3 regions of the Streptomyces sp. NPDC017056 genome follow, and region 1 is predicted to be linked to each of the others. Evidence: riboswitches for the same ligand, from Rfam matches in the RefSeq annotation. Region 1 holds a riboswitch; each other region holds the start of a gene.
The links. Region 1 has a riboswitch for thiamine pyrophosphate ahead of thiC (phosphomethylpyrimidine synthase ThiC). Riboswitches for the same ligand answer to the same signal wherever they lie in the genome.
Positions count from the first base shown of each region.

Region 1 (7,521 bases):
GCGCCGCCCTAGCATCGGTGGTGCAGGGGAAACCCGACCTCGGTCCCCCGGACCCGGGGCTCCGGGCACGCGATACGGATGCGGGACGTTGAACAGGTCCGCGGGCCGCGTGAAAGACGTGAAGCGCACAACGCAGAGAAATACGGCGACTACGCAGAAAGCAGGGCAGAGCAATGGCCGGCAAGGGGACGTTCGCAGGACTTCCGTGGTGGGTGACGTGGGTCGCGGTGCCCGTCGTCCTCCTGGTGGTGTTCGGCAGCCTGATCGCCAGTGCGGTCGGGTTCCTGATCGGCCTGCTCTTCAAGGTGCTGATAGCGGTGGCGCTGATCGCCGGTGTGGTCTACCTGGTGCGCAGGCTCACGGGCTCGTCGTCCTCGTCCTCGCGCGGCGACTGGTGAGCTGCCGGCTGCCACGCCGGGCACCGGGCCTGGGCTGACGGTCACGGCCCGGTCCGGCCCGGTCGGACGATCGCGGCCCGCCTTCCGACGCCCCGCTCCTCTCAGGAGCGGGGCGTTCCGCATTTCGCCGGCCGGGCTGCGCCCCCGGGACGGTCCTTTCGGCCGGCCGCCCTGTCCCGGTGACCGGCCCGGGGGTTGATGTTGGCAATGGTGAACGGTGAATTCATCCTTGCCTGCTGGCGCGGCCCGACGAGGAGGCCGGGAAGGAGCACTTGGGCCCGTCACCCGGTGCAACCGCTGACGCCGACTCCGCACGGTCCGAGGGCGGCCTGGCCGCAGGCCCGCCGCACCGCCTGAATGCCGTCCGGCGCGCCCAATTCGCCTATGTGCAACCGGAATATGCCTTCGGCACAGTATGCTCGGCGCTCCCGATACAGGTCGGTCCGGCGGCCGCGACCATGGCGGTTTCCCTTCCCGTGAGCGTCACTCAACGCCTACACTGCGTTACCGGCCGACTACTCAGGATGGCGGAGGCGATGCGCGCGACACCCGCTTTCTCCATCAGTATCTGAAAAATCACTCCTTGTGATCCGCTTGCACGTGACAGACGATGGCGTCAATGGGGCCAAGAGGGACGATTCCTGGCCATCTCCGACCAAGTACGGGGCAGAGGTTGATGACCGACACAGTTCAGGCAGAAGTGATCATGAGCTTCCTCGTTTCAGAGGAGCTCGCTTTCCGTATCCCGGTGGAGCTGTACTTCGACCGCGCGGACCCCTATGCGGTCAGCTTCACCTTCGACCTTCCCGGCGATGTGCCCGTGACCTGGGCGTTCAGCCGGGAGCTGTTGCTGGACGGGCTGAGCAAGCCGTCCGGCGAGGGTGACGTGCGCATCGAGCCGTCCTCCTCCGAACATCTCAGCGATGTCTTCATCGGCCTACAGGTGGCGGACGAACGGGCGTTGTTCCGCGCCGGCGCCCCGCCGCTGGTGGCCTTCTTGGACCGCACGGACCGATTGGTGCCGATCGGGGAGGAAGAGGTGTGCGACACGCTCGAATCGACATTGGACCGGATTCTTTCCGAGGCACAGAAGGCGGGGTGAAGTCGCGGGACCCGAGTGGAGGCGAGGCGGTGATATGTGACGCGGAGTGACGGGTACCGCCCCCGGATCAGCGTGCGCGCCGCCGCCTGCCGCGGCCGCCGAGCACCGGCTGCCGGCCCGTACCGCCGTCCGGGTCCGGACCCTGACCCGCACCGACCCGTTTGGCGCCCCGGCCCCCGGCGCCCCGGCCCGTTCCCCCACCCGCCGTCCGCCGCGCACCCCGGCCCGTCGGCCGCCCCGCGTCCCGGTCCGCCGAGACGACCAGCACGGCCAGCAGCGTCGTCAGCGGTACGGACGCGACCAGCCCGATGCTGCCCACCAGCGTGCGGACGACCTCCTCCGCGACCACCTCGCTCGTGGCGACGGTGCCGACACTGCTCTGTGCGATCGAGAACAGCAAAAGCAGGGGCAGTGCCGCACCCGCGTAAGCGAGGACGAGCGTGTTGACGACGGACGCGATGTGATCGCGCCCGATCCGCATCGCCGCTCCGTAGAGCTTGCGGCGGCTCGCCGACGGATCGGCCTCCTTCAACTCCCAGACCGCCGCGGTCTGGGTGACCGTCACATCGTCCAGTACGCCCAGCGACCCGATGATGATGCCCGCCAGCAGCAGGCCGCGGATCTCGATGTCGGGGTACAGGCCGTGCACCAGCCCGGTCTGGTCGTCGGTGTTGCCGGTCAGCATCGCCCACCCGATGAAGAGCGAGCCGAGCAGGCCGATCAGCAGCAGTGACGCGAGCGTGCCGAGCACGGCCACGGACGTACGGGCCGTCAGCCCGTGGCACATGTACAGCGCGACCAGCATGATCGCGCTGCCTCCGACGACGGCGACCACCAGCGGGTCCGACCCCTGGAGGACGGCGGGCAGGATGAACAGCGTCAGCACACCGAAGCTCACGACGAGCGCGACCAGCGCCAGCACCCCGCGCAGCCGGCCGACCACGACCACCGCCAGCGCGAAGACCGCGGCGAGTACCCACATCGGGAAGGTCCGGTCGACGTCCGTGACCGAGTACTGGAGGTCCTTGGGGGCCTTGGGCGAGTAGGCGACCACGACGCCCTGGCCGACCGTGTAGTGGCGGGTGGCGTCGGGCGTCACGATCGCCTCGAACCGCCGGCCCGTGTCCTTGCCGGTGGTCACCTCGATGACCGCCCGCTCGCAGTGCGTTGCCTGCCGCGTGTCCGAGGGGCCGGACTGCTCCTGCGGCGTCGGCTGCTGGGCATGGACGTCCGCGCAGTCGACCTCCTCGACCTTGGCCACCTTCGCCTTCTCGGTGGGCTGGTCGAAGCCGACGCCGGTCGGCTTGTGGCCGGGTGCGCCACCCGGCCACAGCACGACCAGCCCGGCCAGGACGGCGGCGGCAAACGGGATCAGCACTGCCGCGATGACCTTGCGCAGGTGCCGGGAGACCGGGGCCGCGGGGCCGTGCCCGTGGCCATGGCCGTGCCCGTGCCCGTGTCCTGAGGGGGGCGGCGGCTGCGCGCGATCGCCGTCGGGACCGTGCGCCGGACCGGAAGCGTGGTGGTGCGCGGAGTGCGGTGGCTCGTTGCTGGTCACCGCCCGATCATCGCAAGAACTGGCAGGGCCCCCTGGTCACCGCGCCATATCGGCCGCTACCGTGGTGTCACCTTTGCAATCGCGGGAGCTCGGAGCACCGGGCTGAGAGGGCGCTGACCCCCGTACGGAACGTCCGGCCGAAGCCGGAAACGCCGTCACGGACTTGCTGCGTCGACCGCCGAACCTGTTACCGGGTAATGCCGGCGTAGGGAGTGGGTCTTCATGACTCTGCAGGATGCACGCACGCCCGAAAACGGCCAGGGCTCCGCCAAGGAGATCGGCTGGCACAAGGGCTACCTCACCGGATCGCGGCCCGACCTGAAAGTCCCGGTCCGGCGTGTGCACCTCACCAACGGCAAGGACGTGACGCTCTACGACACGTCAGGGCCGTACACCGACCCCAACATCGAAACCGACGTCCGCCGCGGCCTGGCGCCGCTGCGGGAGAACTGGATCATCAGCCGAGGAGATACCGAGGAGTACGCGGGCAGGCCACCCAGGCCCGAGGACGACGGCCTCAAGCACACCTCGCCGCGCGGCGGCCTGAAGAACCTCGACGCGGTCTTCCCTGGACGCCCCCGGCAGCCGCGCCGTGGCCGGGGCGGCGCTGCGGTCACCCAACTCGCGTACGCGCGCCGGGGCGAGGTCACGGCGGAGATGGAGTACGTCGCGATCCGCGAGAACGTCACTCCGGAGTTCGTACGGGACGAGATCGCGGCCGGCCGGGCCGTACTGCCCGCCAACGTCAACCACCCGGAGATCGAGCCGATGATCATCGGCAAGAACTTCCTGGTGAAGGTCAACGCGAACATCGGCAACTCCGCCGTCACCTCCTCCATCGAGGAGGAGGTGGAGAAGATGACCTGGGCGACCCGCTGGGGCGCCGACACGGTCATGGACCTGTCCACCGGCCGCAACATCCACACCACCCGCGAGTGGGTACTGCGCAACTCCCCCGTCCCCATCGGCACCGTCCCCCTCTACCAGGCACTGGAGAAGGTGGACGGCAAGGCCGAGGAACTGACCTGGGACATCTACAAGGACACGGTCATCGAGCAGGCCGAACAGGGCGTGGACTACATGACCGTCCACGCCGGCGTCCTGCTGCGCTACGTCCCCCTCACGGCCCGCCGCAAGACCGGCATCGTCTCGCGCGGCGGCTCGATCATGGCGGCGTGGTGCCTGGCCCACCACAAGGAGTCGTTCCTCTACACCCACTTCGAGGAACTCTGCGAGATCCTCGCCTCCTACGACGTCACGTACTCCCTCGGCGACGGCCTGCGCCCCGGCTCCATCGCGGACGCCAACGACGAGGCGCAGTTCGCGGAGCTGCGCACGCTCGGCGAGCTGAACGCGATCGCCAAGCGGCACGGCGTGCAGACGATGATCGAGGGCCCGGGACACGTCCCGATGCACAAGATCAAGGAGAACATCGACCTCCAGCAGGAGATCTGCGAAGAGGCGCCGTTCTACACGCTCGGCCCGCTGACCACCGACGTCGCCCCCGCGTACGACCACATCACCTCCGGGATCGGCGCGGCGATGATCGCTTGGTGGGGCACGGCGATGCTCTGCTACGTGACGCCCAAGGAGCACCTGGGCCTGCCGGACCGGGACGACGTCAAGACCGGTGTCATCACGTACAAGATCGCGGCGCACGCGGCGGACCTCGCCAAGGGCCACCCGGGCGCCCAGGACTGGGACGACGCGCTGTCCGACGCGCGCTTCGAGTTCCGCTGGGAGGACCAGTTCAACCTGGCCCTCGACCCGGACACGGCCCGCGCCTTCCACGACGAGACGCTGCCGGCGGAACCGGCGAAGACGGCGCACTTCTGCTCCATGTGCGGCCCGAAGTTCTGCTCCATGAAGATCTCCCAGGACATCCGCCGCGAACACGGCGGCGACCTGGCGGTCGGCGCGGAAGCGGAGGCGGGCATGGCGGAGAAGTCGCGGGAGTTCGCGGCGGCGGGGAACCGGGTGTACCTGCCGATCGCGGAGTGACCTTTCCGCACGTTGGATCCGGGCCCGGAGCCGCGCGTACGCCGTGCGGCTCCGGGCCCGGCTCCGTCCCGTCGGTACCTGTACCGGCGGGACGCCGCGGGGGCCCGGTGCCGTTGCCCCCGCGGTGCGGGTGCGGTGGTGCGTGGGCGCTACTCGGGATGGTGGTCGGGGCCACCGTAGTCGGGGCTGGTGAAGTCCGGGCTGGTGAAGCGGGGTCGGGGAGCGGCGGGCGGGCCGCCGTCCGGGCTGGTGAAATCCGGGCTGGTGAAGCCCAGACTCGGGATACGGCCGCCGTCCACGCCGCGGCGCGGTACGTACCGGGCCGTGCCGCGGCCGTTGACGGTCGCCGGGTCGGCCAGCGCCTCGCGCAGGAACGGCACGATGCCGCGTTGCAGGAGCGCCTGCCGCCAGGCGTCCCGGGCGAGGTCCACCTCCCGGGCCCGGGCGCCCAGGCCGTCGCCGGTACGTGGGGCGCGCAGCGACGTCGAGCCGTTGCGCCAGGCCGCGTAGACCAGGCTCGCCATGGCGACGAGCGCCCCGGCGGCGGTGAGCGCCGCGAAGACCCAGCCCACGCTGATCAGGGGCTGGGCGGCGGACCTGTCGGTGCCGACGGTGCGCAGCACGTACCCGATGAGCAGGAAGAGCACGGCGGCGATCCCCGCCAGTACCGGCACCAGTACCGTGATCATCGCGGCCAGCCCGGCGCCGGAGGGCTCGGCGGCCTCCCCCACGGTCGTGGCGAGGTCGATGCCGGGGCTGCCCGCTGAAGCGCCTTTCTCCTCGCGGCCTTCCACGCCGCCCGCGTCCGGTGCGGGTGCCGGAGCGCGCAGTTCGTCGCGGAGCCGTACGTAGTGTCGGTATTCGGCCGTCGCACACGCGGCGATGGCGGTTGTGGCGCTGAGCGCCATGGTGCGCAACTGCTCGGTGTTGAGGTGCTTTCCCGCCGCGGAGGCCGGGTCCTTCCGGTAATCCGCGGTGCGCAGCGCCTCGTCGAGGAGCCGCGCGAATTCCGCGCGGTCCTCGTTCAGCAGGTGCGGAGCGCTGTTCATGTGCATCCCCCGATGCTCCGTAGGGCCGTACAGGCCGGCGTGGGCCGGGCAGTGGGCGGAAACGGAGGAGAGCCTGCTACGGATAGACCGATGGTAGAGCGCCTCCGGCACGGGGTGACAGGGTGTTTGCGGAAATAGGGACCGCCACGCCCCCGCTCGGGCCCCGTCGCGCCACTTCCCTACCTGCCGCTACCTCTGCCCGGTTGACGGTCAGCCAGTCAGGGGAAGTTGAACGACCAGTAGCTTTCCGGCCATGGTGATCCCGCCGTCCATGGCGATGGCGAGCCCGTCGGCGTACACGTGCGGCCCTTCGACGGCGACTCCCTCGCCTTCGTCGTCCTCGCCGCCGACCTCGCCGAGGAGGTACGGGATGGGGCTGTGGCCGTGCACGACGCGCCCGCCGCCGTAGGCGCCGAGGAGTTCGCGTGCGGCCGTCGGGCCCGCTTCGTCGTCGCGGAAGGCGAAGCGCTTGGTGAACTTGCGGAACAGGTCCCAGACCTCGTCGGCGTCGCTGCGGGTGAGGACGTCGTGGACGGTGTCGTTGACGTCCTCGATGGAGTCGCCGTACTCCAGGTACGCGGTCGTGTCGGAGTGCACGAGCAGGTGCCCGTCCTCCTCCGTCATGGCGTCCAGGCGGGCCATCCACTGCAGGTGGTGGTCCTGGAGGCGGTCCATGTCGGACTTCTGGCCGCCGTTGAGCAGCCAGGCCGCCTGGAAGGAGGCGGTGCCCGCACCGGACTGCACGGGGGTGTCGCCGAACCGCTTGGCGCCGAGCAGCAGCAGTTCGTGGTTGCCCATCAGGGCCTTGCAGTAGCCGCCGGCCGCCGCGGCCTCGGCGGACAGCTGCATGACGAGGTCGATGACGCCGATGCCGTCGGGGCCGCGGTCGGTGAAGTCACCGAGGAACCACAGGCGGGCGTTGCCGGCGGCCCACTGGCCGTCGGCGTCGATGAGGCCCTCGGCGGCGAGCGCCTCGCGCAGCTCGTCGTAGTAGCCGTGCACGTCGCCGACGACGTACAGCGGGCCGCCGCCCTCCTGGCCCTCGGGGGCGGGGACGGCCGACTCGGGCACCGCCGTCAGGTCGACGGTCGGGCGGTCGATGAGCGTGTCCGTACGGGTGACGGGCGGGATGTCCGCGTGTCCTTGCGGGCGGCCGGGCCCGCCTGCCGACGCGCCCGCGCCGATGACCGGGAGGGAGCGCTCGGTGGGGGTGTACTCGGGTGGCATGCCGTCGGGCGTTCCGGCGAAGGCCGGCGGCATGGGTGGGGGCGGCGGTACCGCCGGGGCCGGGGGGACCGGCACAGCAGGCGGTTGTGCCGGAGCCGGAGGTTGTGCCGGCATGGTCCGCACCATGGGTCCCACACTGGCCCCCTGAGTCATCGACCCCTCCACCATCGCGCCGCCGTGCACCTC
Region 1 is NZ_JBIRPD010000003.1:361,597-369,117, forward strand. Features, by position in the region: gene ACH4OW_RS07365 (DUF5326 family protein) at 174-398, shown strand; gene ACH4OW_RS07370 (SsgA family sporulation/cell division regulator) at 1,075-1,500, shown strand; gene ACH4OW_RS07375 (YibE/F family protein) at 1,568-3,058, opposite strand; TPP riboswitch at 3,130-3,287, shown strand; gene thiC (phosphomethylpyrimidine synthase ThiC) at 3,281-5,059, shown strand; gene ACH4OW_RS07385 (hypothetical protein) at 5,209-6,114, opposite strand; gene ACH4OW_RS07390 (metallophosphoesterase) at 6,319-7,503, opposite strand.

Region 2 (7,521 bases), on a different contig from region 1:
CGACCCCAAGAAGTTCCCGGACGCGGTGAAGTTCGACGCCCTCGAATACGGCGAGGTCATCACCCGCGACCTCAAGGTCGCCGACGCCACCGCCATCACGCTCTGCCGTGACAACAAGCTCCCGATCCTCGTCTTCGAACTGCTCGCCGAGGGCAACATCGCGCGTGCGGTGAAGGGTGAGAAGATCGGCACGCTCGTCAGCGATCAGGGCACCCGGGCCTGACGGCCCCAACTGCCGTATTGCCGTACGGGCAGGGCACCGTACGGGCGGCAACCCCGGGTCGTGGGAAGACCCCGGCACGGGGATGGACAACGGCCTGCCGGTCGGACACCGTGCAGGAGAAGACGCGCGGCAGGGGCGAGGCTCTGCTTCTTACCGAAAAGACCAGGAGCAAGTGGTGATCGAAGAGATCCTCCTCGAGGCCGAGGAGAAGATGGAGAAGGCCGTCGTGGTCGCCAAGGAGGACTTCGCCGCGATTCGCACCGGGCGTGCGCACCCGGCGATGTTCAACAAGATCGTGGCGGACTACTACGGCGCCATGACGCCGATCAACCAGCTGGCGTCGTTCTCGGTGCCCGAACCGCGGATGGCCGTGGTGACCCCGTTCGACAAGAGCGCGCTGCGCAACATCGAGCAGGCGATCCGGGACTCCGACCTGGGCGTCAACCCGAGCAATGACGGAAACATCATTCGTGTGAACTTCCCCGAGCTCACCGAGGAGCGCCGCCGGGAGTTCATCAAGGTCGCGAAGAACAAGGCCGAGGACTCGAAGATCTCGATCCGCAGCGTCCGGCGCAAGGCCAAGGAAACCCTCGACAAGCTCGTCAAGGACAAGGAGTCCGGCGAGGACGAGGTGCGCAGGGCGGAGAAGGAGCTCGACGACACCACCGCGAAGTACGTCGCGCAGGTGGACGAGCTGCTCAAGCACAAGGAATCCGAGCTCCTAGAGGTCTGATGAACGAGTCATCCTGGGGGGCCCCGCCTGGCGTCGGCCGAGCCGGTCAATGGGGACCACCCGACCAGGGGCCCGCCGGTTCGGCGGGTCCCGCGCACGACTGGGGCGGCGCGGCGCAGACTCGGCCCATGCCCATCGTGCCCGACGCAGGCGGACACCAGGACGACGACCGGAGCCCTCTGGACGACGACCGGGACCACCGGGACGACCGGGGGGCCGCTCGGCAGAGCGGTCCCCCGTTCCGCGACGAACAGCCGCAGGAGCCCATGCCCACCTCTTCGCCGGGACCCGACGGCTCACGGCACCCCGACAAGCCGCAGAAGAAGAGCGCGGGGCGCAACCTCCGGGCCGCCATAGGAGTCGGTGTCGGCCTCGGTGCCGTCATCCTGCTCTCGCTCTTCGTCTACAAGCCGCTCTTCGTCGGCGTCATAGTGATCGCGGTGGTCGTGGGCCTGTGGGAGCTGACGTCCCGGCTCTCCGAACGCAAGGACATCCGGGTACCGCTGGTCCCGCTCGCCCTCGGTGGCGCGGCGATGGTGGTCGCCGGCTACGTACGGGGCGCGGAGGGCGCGTGGGTGGCGATGGCGCTCACCGCGCTCGCCGCCCTGGTGTGGCGCATGACGGAGGCTCCGGAGAACTATCTGCGGGACGTCACGGCAGGCGTCTTCGCCGCGTTCTACGTGCCGTTCCTGGCGACGTTCGTGGCGATGATGCTCGCCGCCGACGACGGGCCGCAGCGCGTGCTGACGTTCCTGCTGCTGACGGTCGTCAGCGACACGGGCGCGTACGCGGTGGGCTGGCGCTTCGGCAAGAACAAGCTCGCGCCCCGCATCAGCCCCGGCAAGACCCGCGAGGGGCTGTTCGGCGCGGTGCTGTTCGCCATGGTCGCGGGCGCGCTCTGCATGCAGCTGATCATCACGGACGGCGTCTGGTGGCAGGGCCTGCTGCTCGGCATGGCGGTCGCGGCCAGCGCGACGCTCGGCGACCTCGGCGAGTCGATGATCAAGCGCGATCTCGGCATCAAGGACATGGGCACGCTGCTGCCCGGCCACGGCGGCATCATGGACCGCCTGGACTCGCTCCTGCCGACCGCCCCGGTCGTCTGGCTGCTGTACGTCATCTTCGTCGGCTCCGGCTGACCGGAGGTTCTCCGTACGTGTGAGGGGCTCGCCGCGCTGCGTGGCGGGCCCCTCACGCATAGGGAAAACCGCAGGTCAGGCCGGTTCGTCGAGGCGGCGATCGGTACCCCTTACGTCTGCGACACTGGAAGAACCATGCCTAAGCCCGGAGAACTCACTTTCGTCGCGCCGCGCGGAGCCAAGAAGCCGCCGCGGCACCTTGCCGATCTCACCCCCGCCGAGCGGCGCGAAGCCGTGGCCGCGGCCGGTGAGAAGCCGTTCCGCGCCAAGCAGCTGTCGCAGCACTACTTCGCCCGGTACGCGCACGACCCGGCGGAGTGGACGGACATCCCGGCCGCGGCGCGGGAGAAGCTGGCGACGGCGCTGCTGCCCGAGCTGATGAGTGTGGTGCGGCACATCTCCTGTGACGACGACACCACGCGCAAGACGCTGTGGAAGCTGCACGACGGCACCCTCGTGGAGTCGGTGCTGATGCGCTACCCGGACCGGGTCACGATGTGCATCTCGTCACAGGCCGGGTGCGGCATGAACTGCCCGTTCTGCGCGACGGGACAGGCCGGGCTGGACCGGAACCTGTCCACCGCCGAGATCGTTCATCAGATCGTCGACGGCATGCGGGCGCTGCGCGACGGTGAGGTGCCGGGCGGCCCGGCCCGGCTGTCCAACGTCGTCTTCATGGGCATGGGCGAGCCGCTGGCGAACTACAACCGGGTCGTGGGCGCGATCCGGCGGCTGACCGACCCCGAGCCCGACGGGGTGGGGCTGTCCCAGCGCGGCATCACCGTCTCCACGGTGGGCCTCGTCCCGGCGATGCTGCGGTTCGCGGACGAGGGGCTGAAATGCCGGCTCGCGGTGTCGCTGCACGCGCCCGACGACGAGCTGCGCGACACGCTCGTACCGGTCAACACGCGCTGGAAGGTGCGTGAGGTGCTGGACGCGGCCTGGGAGTACGCGGAGAAGTCCGGGCGGCGGATCTCGATCGAGTACGCCCTGATCCGGGACATCAACGACCAGGCGTGGCGCGGTGACCTGCTGGGCCGCCTGCTCAAGGGCAAGCGGGTCCATGTGAACCTGATCCCGCTGAATCCGACGCCCGGGTCGAAGTGGACGGCGTCCCGTCCCGAGGACGAGAAGGCGTTCGTGGAGGCCATCGCCGCGCACGGGGTGCCGGTGACCGTCCGCGACACGCGCGGGCAGGAGATCGACGGCGCCTGCGGGCAGCTCGCGGCCTCGGAGCGCTGACCGCCCGCTGGTACGGTGTGATCGAACAAATGCACATTCCGACAGGGGAGCGCCACAGCGCTGAGAGTGCGGCAGTGTCACGGACCGAGCGTCACGGACACGGGGTGCCGCAGACCCTTGAACCTCGCCCGGGTCATTCCGGGTAGGAAGTTCGGTCGTCACTCATGCTGTTGCGCCCCGCCCGGCCTTCCTCGCGAAGTGCCGGGTGGGGCCGCGTCTCTTCCTGGCCAGCCAGGAGGAATCCAGTGAGCACCACCAGAAGGATCACCGTCACCGCGCTGGCGGTCGCGGCCGGCATGACGGCGCTCGCCGCGTGCGGCTCGGGCGGCAGCGGCGGCAGTGCGGACCCGAAGACCGTGACGCTCGTCAGCCACGACTCCTTCAACGCCTCCAAGTCCGTCCTGGAGGAGTTCACCAAGCAGACCGGCTACAAGGTGAACGTGCTCAAGGGCGGTGACGCGGGCAAGGCCGTCAACCAGGCGATCCTGTCGAAGAACAACCCGCAGGGCGACGTCTTCTTCGGCATCGACAACACGCTGCTGTCGCGTGGCCTGAAGGAGGGCATCTTCAGCCCGTACGAGGCCAAGGGCCTGGCGAGCGTCCCGGGGGAACTCCAGCTCGACAAGGCGGAGCACCGGGTGACGCCGGTGGACTACGGCGACACCTGCGTCAACTACGACCGCGCCTACTTCGCCGAGCACAAGATCGCGCCGCCCGAGACGTTCGACGACCTGCTCAAGCCCGAGTACAAGGGCCTGCTGGTCACCGAGAACTCCGCCACGTCGTCGCCGGGGCTCGCCTTCCAGCTCGGCACCATCGCCAAGTACGGCGAGTCCGGCTGGCAGGACTACTGGAAGAAGCTCAAGGACAACGGCGTCGAGGTCGTGGACGGCTGGGAGCAGGCGTACAACGAGCGGTTCTCGGGCTCGGCAGCGGGCAAGGGCAAGGGGGACAAGCCCCTGGTGGTCTCGTACGCGTCGAGCCCGCCGGTGGAGGTGCTCGGCAAGAAGCCGGAGCCGAAGCAGGCGCCCACCGGCGTCGCGGCCGGCACCTGCTTCCGGCAGGTCGAGTTCGCGGGGCTGCTCAAGGGCGCCAAGAACGAGAAGGGCGGCAAGGCCCTGCTGGACTTCCTGCTGAGCAAGCGGTTCCAGGAGGACGTGCCGCTCCAGATGTTCGTCAACCCGGCGCGTACGGACGCGAAGGTGCCGGAGCTGTTCACCAAGTACGGCCAGAAGATCGACAAGCCGGAGACGGTGGCACCGGAGAAGATCGTCGCCAACCGCGAACAGTGGATCAAGCAGTGGTCCTCGCTCGTTCTGAAGTAACCGGCCCCGCGAAGCGGGCGCGGCGCTCACGGGGGACGGCGGTGCGGCTCGCCCTGATGGCCCTGCCGCTCGCCTTCTTCGCGCTCTTCTTCGCCTACCCGGTCGCCGCGATCGTCGGGCGCGGGCTCAAGGACGGCGGGCAGTGGCAGCTGGGCCGGGCCGGCGAGGTGCTGTCCGACCCGGACGTCCTGCACGTCCTGTGGTTCACGGTCTGGCAGGCGGCGGCCTCGACCGCGCTCACGCTGCTGCTCGCGCTCCCCGGCGCGTATGTCTTCGCGCGCTTCGACTTTCCCGGAAAGCAGGTGCTGCGGTCCGTGGTCGCGGTGCCGTTCGTCCTGCCGACGGTGGTGGTGGGCTCGGCGTTCCTGGCGCTGGTCGGGCGCGGCGGAGTGCTGGACGACCTGTGGGGCGTACGGCTGGACACCTCGGTGTGGGCGATCCTGCTGGCGCACGTGTTCTTCAACTACGCCGTGGTCGTGCGGACCGTATCCGGCCTCTGGGGGCAGCTCGACCCACGGCAGGAGGAAGCGGCCCGGGTGCTGGGCGCGTCGCGCTGGACCGCGTGGCGGCGGGTGACGCTGCCCGCGCTGGGACCGGCCGTCGCGGCCGCCGCCCTGATGGTCTTCCTCTTCACCTTCACCTCCTTCGGAGCGGTGCAGATCCTGGGCGGGCCGAGGTTTTCCACCCTGGAGGTGGAGATCTACCGGCAGACTGCCGACTTCCTGGACCTGCCGACCGCCGCCGTCCTCACGTTGCTCCAGTTCGCCGCCGTGCTGGTACTCCTGGCGCTGCACACCTGGACCGTACGGCGGCGGGAGTCCGCGCTCACGCTCGTCGACCCGGCGCAGACGGTGCGGCGGCCCCGTGGCGCCGGCCAGTGGGCGCTGCTGTGGGGGACGCTCGCCGTGATCGCGGTGCTGCTGGTGGCGCCCCTGGCGGTGCTAATCGAGCGGTCCTTCGCCGGTCCTGACGGGTACGGGTTCACGTTCTACCGGGCGCTGCAGTCCGCTGCCTCCATGGACAGCACCTTCGCCGTCGCCCCCCTGAACGCCTTGTGGAACTCGCTCGCCTACGGGGCGGCCGCCACGCTGATCGCCCTGGTGGTGGGCGGGCTGGCGGCGGCAGCGCTGACCAGGCGCGGCGGCAGGCTGGTGCGGGGATTCGACGCGTTGCTGATGTTGCCCCTCGGGGTGTCGGCCGTGACCGTCGGCTTCGGCTTCCTGATCACTCTCGACAAGCCGCCGCTCGATCTGCGGTCGTCCTGGTGGCTCGTACCGCTGGCGCAGGCGCTGGTCGGGGTGCCGTTCGTCGTACGGACCATGCTGCCCGTGCTGCGCGCGGTGGACGGCCGGCTGCGGGAGGCGGCGGCGGTGCTGGGGGCCTCGCCGTGGCGGGTGTGGCGGGAGGTCGACCTGCCGCTGGTACGGCGCGCGCTGCTGATCGCCGCCGGCTTCGCCTTCGCCGTGTCGCTCGGCGAGTTCGGCGCGACGGTCTTCATCGCCCGGCCGGACGCACCGACCCTGCCGGTGGCCGTCGCGAGGCTGCTGGGACGCGCGGGGGAACTGAACTACGGACAGGCGATGGCCCTGTCGACGATCTTGATGGTGGTGTGCGCCGGCGCGCTGCTGGCGCTGGAGCGCATCCGTACCGACCAGGCCGGAGAGTTTTAGATGGCGGAACACACTGGCGCGGCGGACGAGGCGCTGCTGCGGCTGGACGACGTCACCGTCCGCTTCCGCGCCGGGCAGCGCCCGGCACTGGACGCGGTCGGCCTGAGCGTCGCCGCGCAGGAGATCGTGTGCGTGCTGGGGCCCAGCGGCAGCGGCAAGTCCACTCTTCTGAGGGTCGTGGCGGGGTTGCAGGCCGCCGACGCGGGGCGCGTCTTCCTGGAAGGCCGGGACCAGTCGGGCGTGCCCACACACCGCCGTGGCGTCGGGCTGATGTTCCAGGACCACCAGCTCTTCCCGCAGCGCGACGTCGGCGGCAACGTGGCCTTCGGCCTGCGCATGCGCGGCGCGTCACGTGCCGAACAGGAGCGTACGGTTGCCGAACTCCTGGACCTGGTCGGCCTGCCGGGCGCCCAGCGGCGCGCCGTGGCGGCGCTGTCCGGCGGCGAGCAGCAGCGGGTCGCGCTGGCCCGCGCACTCGCGCCGCGGCCGCGGCTGCTGATGCTGGACGAGCCGCTCGGCCAGCTCGACCGCGGCCTGCGGGAGCGCCTGGTCGTCGAACTGCGGAGAGTCTTCGGCGAGCTGGGTACGACCGTGCTGGCCGTGACGCACGACCAGGGTGAAGCCTTCGCGCTGGCCGACCGGGTGGTGGTCATGCAGGAGGGCCGGATCGCGCAGAGCGGCACTCCGCTGGAGGTCTGGCAGCGTCCCGCCACCGAGTTCGTCGCCCGCTTCCTGGGCTTCGACAACGTGGTGGAGGCGACCGTGCGGGGCGGGTCCGCCGGCACCCCGTGGGGCAAGGTCCCGGTTCCGGACGGCACGCCGGACGGCCCGTGCCGCCTGCTGGTGCGCCCGGCCGGAGTGGGGATCACGGCTGCCGCGGACGGGCTGCCGTGCACGGTAGCGGCCCGTACGTTCCGCGGTACCCACGTCGCGCTGCTCCTCCAGCCGGACGCCGGACCGCAGTTGGAGGCGGCCTGCGCGCTGCGGGACGCCCCGGAAGACGGAGCGCGGGTGGGCGTCACCTTCACGGCCGAGGACGTCGTGGTCCTGAACCGCTGAGGGACGCCCACCCGTAGGGACGCCGGGCGCGCTACGAGGAGGTGGTGCGGCTGCCCGCCGTGGGCCGGGCGTCGCTCCCCGCCGACGGCCCGTCCAGCGTCTTCGCCTCCTCCGCGGGGGCCGGTACGGC
Region 2 is NZ_JBIRPD010000016.1:109,750-117,270, reverse strand. Features, by position in the region: gene pyrH (UMP kinase) at 1-223, shown strand, start outside; gene frr (ribosome recycling factor) at 399-956, shown strand; gene ACH4OW_RS27455 (phosphatidate cytidylyltransferase) at 956-2,095, shown strand; gene rlmN (23S rRNA (adenine(2503)-C(2))-methyltransferase RlmN) at 2,231-3,337, shown strand; TPP riboswitch at 3,371-3,504, shown strand; gene ACH4OW_RS27445 (thiamine ABC transporter substrate binding subunit) at 3,583-4,662, shown strand; gene ACH4OW_RS27440 (ABC transporter permease) at 4,704-6,332, shown strand; gene ACH4OW_RS27435 (ABC transporter ATP-binding protein) at 6,333-7,391, shown strand; gene ACH4OW_RS27430 (hypothetical protein) at 7,423-7,521, opposite strand, start outside.
Region 2: linked by a shared signal. The riboswitch ahead of ACH4OW_RS27445 (thiamine ABC transporter substrate binding subunit) and the one ahead of thiC (phosphomethylpyrimidine synthase ThiC) in region 1 are both predicted to bind thiamine pyrophosphate.

Region 3 (7,521 bases), on a different contig from region 1:
CCGACTGGCAGGTGCTGGGCCGCGACCCGTATCCGGCGGAGCCCAGGCGCGGCCTGTTCGGGCGGCGCAGGCCCGCGGCGCCCGGCACCCTCGCCGAGGTGGCCCGCCGCGAGCTCAAGGACCCGCGGCTGACCGCCCTCCTGGAGAGCTACGCCCTGGCGTACGGCTTCGATCCGCGCACGGCGCCCGCGAGCGCCGCCGTCCTGCCGTACATGGAGCAGACTTTCGGAAGTTGGTATCCGCGCGGCGGCATGCGGGCGCTGGCCGACGCGCTGTACGAACGGTGCCTGGCCCGCAAGGTGGAGTTCGCCTTCGGCGCGGAGGTGACGCGCGTCGTGGTGGCGGACGGCCGGGCGGCCGGCGTCGAGCTGAGCGACGGCACGTGCGCCGACGCGGACACGGTCGTCGCGGGCCTCGCCCCCGGCCGGCTGCCGGCGCTCTTGAAGGACGCGGAGCCGTGGGGCGCGGACGACGTACGTCCCGGCACGGACGCGGAGCGCCACGCGCCGGGCCGGTTCACGGTCTGCCTCGCGCTGCGCGGCCCCCGCCCGGCGGACGCGGCACACCGTACGGTCGTCCACGCGGCCGACCGCGCCGCGGAGTTGGCGGCGGTGTTCGGGCAGGGGCAGGGGGCGCTGTGCGACCGCCCGACGGTGACGGTGCTGCGTCCCGACGACCCAGGTTCCCGGCCCGACGACGACCACGAGGCCGTGACGCTGAGCGCCGCGGTGGCGCCGTACGGGGACCTGGCGCTGCCGTCCGCCTCGGACGGGGAGGGTGCGGAGTCCGGCGAAACGCCCGCGCAGGCGGCCGCCGCCGACCGGCTGACCGAGGCCGCCGAGGCCGCGATACCCGGGCTGCGGGAGCGGGTGCTGTGGCGTGCCGTGCTGCCGCCTGCCGAGGGCGAGTCGGTGCGGGGGCCCGCGCTGGCCGGTGACGGGGGCCGCTTCCTGCTCCCCGCCAACCGCACCCGCATACCGGGTCTTTACGCGGTCGGCGGCGGGGCGCACCCGGGTGGCGGGCTGGCGCACGCCGGGATGTCGGGCGCCCTCGTCGCGGGTTTGATCGTGAACGGGGACGACTGGCGCGGCTCCCAGTGAGCTGACGGCACCGGCCGGTGCGGGGCCTGGCTCCGCACCGGTGCGAAAAGGGCCGCTCGATACCGGTTACTGGCCGCTCAGTACCGGTACTGCTGCCCGTCGAAGCCCTGCTGGGGGCTCTGCGGGTTCTGTGGGTTCTGTGGGTCTTGCGGCGCCTGGTAGGGCGGATAGGGCAGCTGGTCCGGAGCGGGCTCGTTGCCGCGCTGCTGGGGTACCCACACCCCGCCGGGCGGCGTCTCGCCGTAGGACGCCTGCCCATGCCCGGTGTCCTGCCCTCCGGGGTACGGCCCGGGGTAGGCCGCCGGGCCGCCGAAGGCGTCGTGCTGCTCGTACGGGTCGTAGGGTGCGGCGTACTGCTGCGTGCCGATGTACGGGTCGGAGTAGGGCGCCTGTTGGCCCTGGTCGGAGCCGTAACCGCCGTAGTGGTCGGCGTACGGGTCCTGGCCGCCCTGGGCGCCGCCGCCGTACGCGCCGTCGTAGCCGTACGTGTCCTGCCCGTACCCGTCGTACGCGGCGTAACCGGGCTGCTGCGTGCGCGCGTCCGGGCTGTATATGCCGTACTGGCCGGTCTCGTCGGGCAGCGGCTGCGGGGCGTAGACCTCGGTGGAGTCGGCGCCCGCGTAGCCGTCCTGGGCCCCGGGACGGCTCGGGAAGCCGTCCTGAACGGCGAAGGGGTCCGTGCCGTCGTACGCGGCCGCCCCGGTGGGGGCGGGGAAGCCGTCCGCTCCCCCGCCGTCCGCTCCCCCGGCGCCCGCGCTCTCCATGGCCGGGACCGCCTCCAGGTCCGAGACCTGGAGCGTCGGTCCGGCCTCCGCGGCCCTGCCGCCCCTGGCCCGGCGCCGCCCCTTCTCGGGGCGCTTGCCGGGGCGCTTGCCGCGCAGGGCCCAGCCGTCGGAGAAGCCGCTGCGGAAGGAGAGCGTGACGTAGGTCTGCCCGACGGCGAAGGCGACGGCGCCCACCGCTATGACGACGACCGACGGGATGACGACGCCGACGACCACGCCGAGGAAGCCGGTGAAGGCCAGCAGCCGCCACCGCAGCCTGGCCTTGTACTGGAGCAGCACTTCACCGAGGAGCCAGAGCGCCACACAGCCGAATGCGATGTAGAGGACCACCCAGCCCATATACGCCCCTCTTCCGCCCGCTCCACGGCGGCCTTGGGTATGGCCGTCGTGGTCAGGACTGCTGGTGCAGACCCAGATTCTCGTAGATTTCCAGCGTCGCCGTGGAGTGGTTCAGGGTAATGAAGTGCAACCCGGGACTTCCCTCGGCCATCAAGCGCGCACACAGCTCCGTCGCATACTCGATGCCAATGGAGCGTACAGCGGCCGGATCGTCCTTGACGGCGAGGATGCGCGCGGCGAGCTCGGGCGGGAAGGCCGCGTTGCTCAGCTGCGCGAACCGCTCGATCTGGCGGACGTTGGTGACCGGCATGATCTCCGGAATGACGGGCGTCTCGCAACCGGCCGCCGCGACCCGGTCGCGCAGCCTCAGATAGTCCTCGGCGTAGAAGAACATCTGCGTGATGGCGAAGTCCGCGCCGGCGCGGCACTTGTCGACGAAGTGCCGTACGTCGGTGTCCCAGTCGGTCGAGCGCGGGTGCATCTCGGGGAAGGCCGCGACGCCGACGCAGAAGTCGCCCGACTCCTTGATGAGCCGGACCAGTTCCGCGGCGTACAGGACGCCTTCGGGGTGCCGGACCCATTCGCCCATCGGGTCCCCCGGCGGGTCGCCGCGCAGGGCGAGCATGTTGCGGATGCCGGCGTCGGCGTACTGGCCGATGATGTTGCGCAGGTCGGCCGTGGAGTGGTTCACGGCGGTCAGGTGCGCGACCGGGGTGAGGGTGGTGTCGGTGGCGATCCGCTCGGTCGCGCGCACCGTGCCCTCGCGGGAGGTGCCGCCCGCGCCGTACGTCACGGAGACGAAGGTCGGCGCGACGGCCTCGATCCGGCGAATGGCGTTCCACAACGTCCGCTCGCCCTTCTCCGTCTTCGGGGCGGCGAACTCGAACGAATACGACTGCTTGCCGGAAGCGAGCAGGTCGCGCACGGTCCGTGCGCGATCAGTCCTGGTGGAAGCTGTGCCTAGGGCCATACGTGCAGGTTAACCAGCGGCCCGGCGCGCACCAACCAGTCCCGGCGAAATGCCCGGATAGCCGCGTTCCGGTCCACGCCTCGGACACCCGCCGGTCATCTCGCGTCCAGCGGGCACCGGGCGCCCCCCGTCACGGACGGTCCCGGTCACGCTCCGTGCGCGCGCACCCGCTTGGCCAGGTCGGCGGCCGCGGCCCCCGGGTCCTCGGCCTCGGTGATCGCCCGGACGACGACGACCCGGCGGGCACCCGCTTCCAGCACCTGGTCCAGGTTGCCCGCGTCGATGCCGCCGATGGCGAACCACGGGCGCTCGGGCTGTCGCGCGGCCGCGTAACGCACCAGGTCGAGGCCGGGGGCGTGGCGGCCGGGCTTGGTCGGGGTCGGCCAGCACGGGCCGGTGCAGAAGTAGTCGACGCCGGGCTCGGCCAGCGCGGCGTCCACCTCGGACTCGGCGTGGGTGGAGCGGCCGATCAGCACGTCCGGGCCGAGGATCGCGCGGGCCGCGGGCACCGGCAGGTCGCCCTGGCCCAGGTGCAGCACGTCGGAGCCGATGGCGTGGGCGACGTCGGCGCGGTCGTTGACCGCCAGCAGCTTGCCGTGCCGGCGGCAGGCGTCCGCGAAGACCTCCAGGTGGGCCAGCTCCTCCCCCGCTTCCATGCCCTTGTCGCGCAGCTGCACGACGTCCACGCCCGACGCGAGCACCGCGTCCAGGAACTGCGCGAGGTCGCCCTGGCGCCTGCGGGCGTCCGTGCACAGGTAGAGGCGGGCGTCGGACAGGGCGTGACGTGCGGTGGTCATCGGCGGGTCCCCCCAGGTAGGCGGCGTACGGGCCGGGCCTTCCGGCCCGTACGCCCTAGTGGTGCGAAGACGGTCGCGGCCGCGGGTGCGAACGCGACGGCGAACGGCCGCGGACGCGCCCGAAGGCGCCCCCGCAGCCGTACGGGCTGCTAGACGGCGAGCGCCTGTGCCCGGCGCTTCACCTCCGTACCGCGATTCTCACGCAGGGCCTGGGCGGGGGTGCCGGGCAGGGTCTCGTCGGCGGTGAAGAGCCACTCCAGCATCTCCTCGTCGGTGAAGCCGTCGTCCCGCAGGAGCGTGAGCGTCCCGACGAGGCCCTTGACGACCTTGTCATCCTTGATGAAGTCGGCCGGCACGTGCAGGGCCCGGTTCTCGCCGCGGCGCACCGCGATCAGCTGGCCCTCCTTCACCAGCTGCCGCACACGCGTCACCTCAACGCCGATCATCTCGGCGATGTCGGGGAGGGTGAGCCAGGCGGGTACGAGTCCATCGATCTTTGCGTCAATCTCGGTCACAGGACAAGCCTGCCACCTCGCACTGACAGCCGGTAGCGGGGCATCGCCAAAGGGACGCCGCGCGGACCGCTCAGAGCACCGCCGACTTCAACGGCACCGAGGCGTCCGCCGCCTTGTGCCGGTCCAGTACCGCGCCCCGCTCGATGAGCTTGCGTCCCTGGGCGAGGTCGCGCGGCCGGCCGACCGCGAGCAGGGCGACGAGCACGCCCTCGCGCAGCCAGATCACCGACCAGGCCGCGCTCGCCGGATCGCCGCGCCAGACCGTCTCGTCCGCGCCCGCGTGGTGCCCGGCGTACTGCACGAAGCGGCCGAACTGCTCGGACCAGAAGTACGGGACCGGATCGTAGAGCGGGCCCTCCGCCTCGCCGCGGGCGATGGTGGCGGCGACCGTGCGCGGCCCCTGGAGGGCGTTGTCCCAGTGGTGGATCAGCAGCCGGCTGCCGTAGCGGGCGGACGGGAAGGAAGCGCAGTCGCCGACGGCGTACACGCGGGGGACGGAGGTGCGCAGCCGCTCGTCGGCCAGCACGGAGCGGTCCTCGGGCGACAGCGCGACGCCGGAGCCGGCCAGCCAGGAGGTGGCTGGCCTGGCGCCGATGCCGACGACGACCGCGTCGGCGGTCAGCGTCGTGCCGTCGGAGAGCGCCACCGCGCCGTCCGTGACGGCGGCGACCTTGGCACCGGTGCGCAGCCGGGCGCCGCAGTCCTCGTACCAGCCCGCCATGGGGGCGGCGACCTCTGCGGGCAGCGCCCCGGCCAGCGGCCGGTCGGCGGCCTCCACGACGGTCACCGGGCAGCCCGCCTCGCGTGCCGCGGTGGCGAACTCGGCGCCGATCCAGCCCGCGCCGACGACCACGATCTCGCGCTGCCCGGCCAGTACGGGCCGCAGCCGCTCGGCGTCGTCGAGGGTGCGCAGCACGTGGACGTCCGGCAGGCCGGCACTGCCGGGCAGGGTGACCGGTTCGGCGCCGGTGGCGATGACCAGGTGGTCGTACGGGAGCGGCCCGCCGTCGGTCTCGACGACCTGTGAGGCGGCGGCGAGCCCGGTGGCACGCCGGCCGAGGAGCAGGTCGATGCCGAGCGCCGCGAAGTCCACGTCGAAGGCGGACCCGTCGGCCTTGCCGAGCAGTACGGCCTTGGACAGCGGCGGGCGGTCGTACGGCGCGTGGGGCTCGTCGCCGACCAGGGTGATCACCCCGCGCCAGCCCTGTTCGCGCAGGGCGACGGCGGTCTGCACGCCGGCCATTCCGGCGCCCACGACGACGACCCGCCGGGTGCGCTCGGCGGCGCGCTGGAGGCTGTCGTCCTCCTGGCGCGTGCGGTCCGGGTCCTGGGGAGGCTGGGTCTGCTCGCTCACCCGGCCAACTCTAGGACGGCGCGTCTCGCGGGCCGCAGCACCGCGCGACGAGATCTCTGACACAACGTCACGGTCCGTCACCCACCGGTACCCGCGAGAACCGGCCACGGCCCGGGGTGCGGGCCCGGTGCTCTCTTACGGCGCGCCCGTGGCCCGTACTAGTGTGGCCGGTGAACGCACTCGCGGGAGCCCGGACGCACCGGGCTGAGAGGGAGGCTGCTGCGGCCTCCGACCGTACGAACCTGATCCGGGTCATGCCGGCGAAGGGAGGGGCTGGACACCCATGCATCCACCTGCACGGACCGCGGCACGTACCGCCGCACCCCATACGGGCAGGGCCGGGCCGCCCACACCACACGGGTCACCCGGCTCCGGCGGGCATCCGGACGTACTCGTCGTCGGCGGCGGCGTCATCGGGCTGGTCACCGCCTGGCGGGCGGCCCAGCGCGGGCTGCGCACCGCCGTCGCCGACCCCGCACCAGGCGGCGGCGCCGCCCAGGTCGCGGCCGGGATGCTGGCCGCCGTCACCGAGCTGCACTACGGCGAGCAGACGCTGCTCGGCCTCAACCTCGCCTCCGCCCGCCGCTACCCGGACTTCGCCGCCGAGCTGGCCGAGGCGGGCGGCCGGGACATCGGCTACCGCCCGTGCGGCACCCTGGCCGTCGCGCTGGACGCCGACGACCGCGCCTACCTGCGCGACCTCCACGCCCTCCAGCTCCGCAGCGGCCTGGACTCCACCTGGCTGACCGGGCGCGAATGCCGGCGCCTGGAGCCGATGCTCGCGCCGGGCGTGCGCGGCGGCCTGCGCGTGGACGGGGACCACCAGGTCGACCCGCGCCGGCTGGCGGCGGCGCTGCTCGCCGCCTGCGAGCGGGCCGGGGTCGCCTTCCACCGCACCACCGCCGAGCGGCTGACCGTCGAGCGGGGCCGCGCCACCGGCGCCGTGCTGGCCGGCGGCGGCCGTGTCACAGCGGGGCAGGTGGTGCTCGCCGCGGGCAGCCGCAGCGGGCGGCTGGCGGGCGTCCCGGACGGCGTGCTGCCGCCGGTGCGCCCGGTCAAGGGCCAGGTGCTGCGGCTGCGCATGCCGCAGGGGCTGCCCGGCGGCGTACCGTTCCTGTCCCGCACGGTGCGGGCCGTGGTGCGCGGCGGCCCGGTCTACCTCGTACCGCGCGAGAACGGCGAGCTGGTGCTCGGCGCCACCAGCGAGGAGCTGGGCTGGGACACCACGGTCACCGCCGGCGGGGTGTACGAGCTGCTGCGGGACGCCCACGAGCTGGTGCCCGGCATCACCGAACTGCCGCTGGTCGAGACCCGCGCCGGGCTGCGCCCCGGCTCGCCCGACAACGCGCCGCTGCTCGGCCCGACCGCGCTGCCCGGCCTGCTGGTGGCGACCGGCCACTACCGCAACGGCGTGCTCCTGACGCCCGTCACGGGCGACGCGATGGCGGCGGCGCTGACCGGCGGCCGGCTGCCGGAGGAGGCCAGGCCGTTCGCCCCCGACCGTTTCGCGCCGGAGCCGCCCGGCGCCGCGCCCCGCCCCGTGTCCGCCCCCGCCTCCCAGGAGCAGCCCGCATGACCGTCACCACACCCATCACCGTCTCCGTGAACGGTGAGCCCCGCGAGTTCCCCGGCGGGCTCACCCTCGACCGGCTCGTCGCCGG
Region 3 is NZ_JBIRPD010000001.1:53,458-60,978, forward strand. Features, by position in the region: gene ACH4OW_RS00215 (phytoene desaturase family protein) at 1-1,100, shown strand, start outside; gene ACH4OW_RS00220 (hypothetical protein) at 1,178-2,224, opposite strand; gene metF (methylenetetrahydrofolate reductase [NAD(P)H]) at 2,277-3,194, opposite strand; gene thiE (thiamine phosphate synthase) at 3,341-3,991, opposite strand; gene ACH4OW_RS00235 (Rv2175c family DNA-binding protein) at 4,141-4,506, opposite strand; gene ACH4OW_RS00240 (NAD(P)/FAD-dependent oxidoreductase) at 4,577-5,860, opposite strand; TPP riboswitch at 6,033-6,146, shown strand; gene thiO (glycine oxidase ThiO) at 6,144-7,436, shown strand; gene thiS (sulfur carrier protein ThiS) at 7,433-7,521, shown strand, end outside.
Region 3: linked by a shared signal. The riboswitch ahead of thiO (glycine oxidase ThiO) and the one ahead of thiC (phosphomethylpyrimidine synthase ThiC) in region 1 are both predicted to bind thiamine pyrophosphate.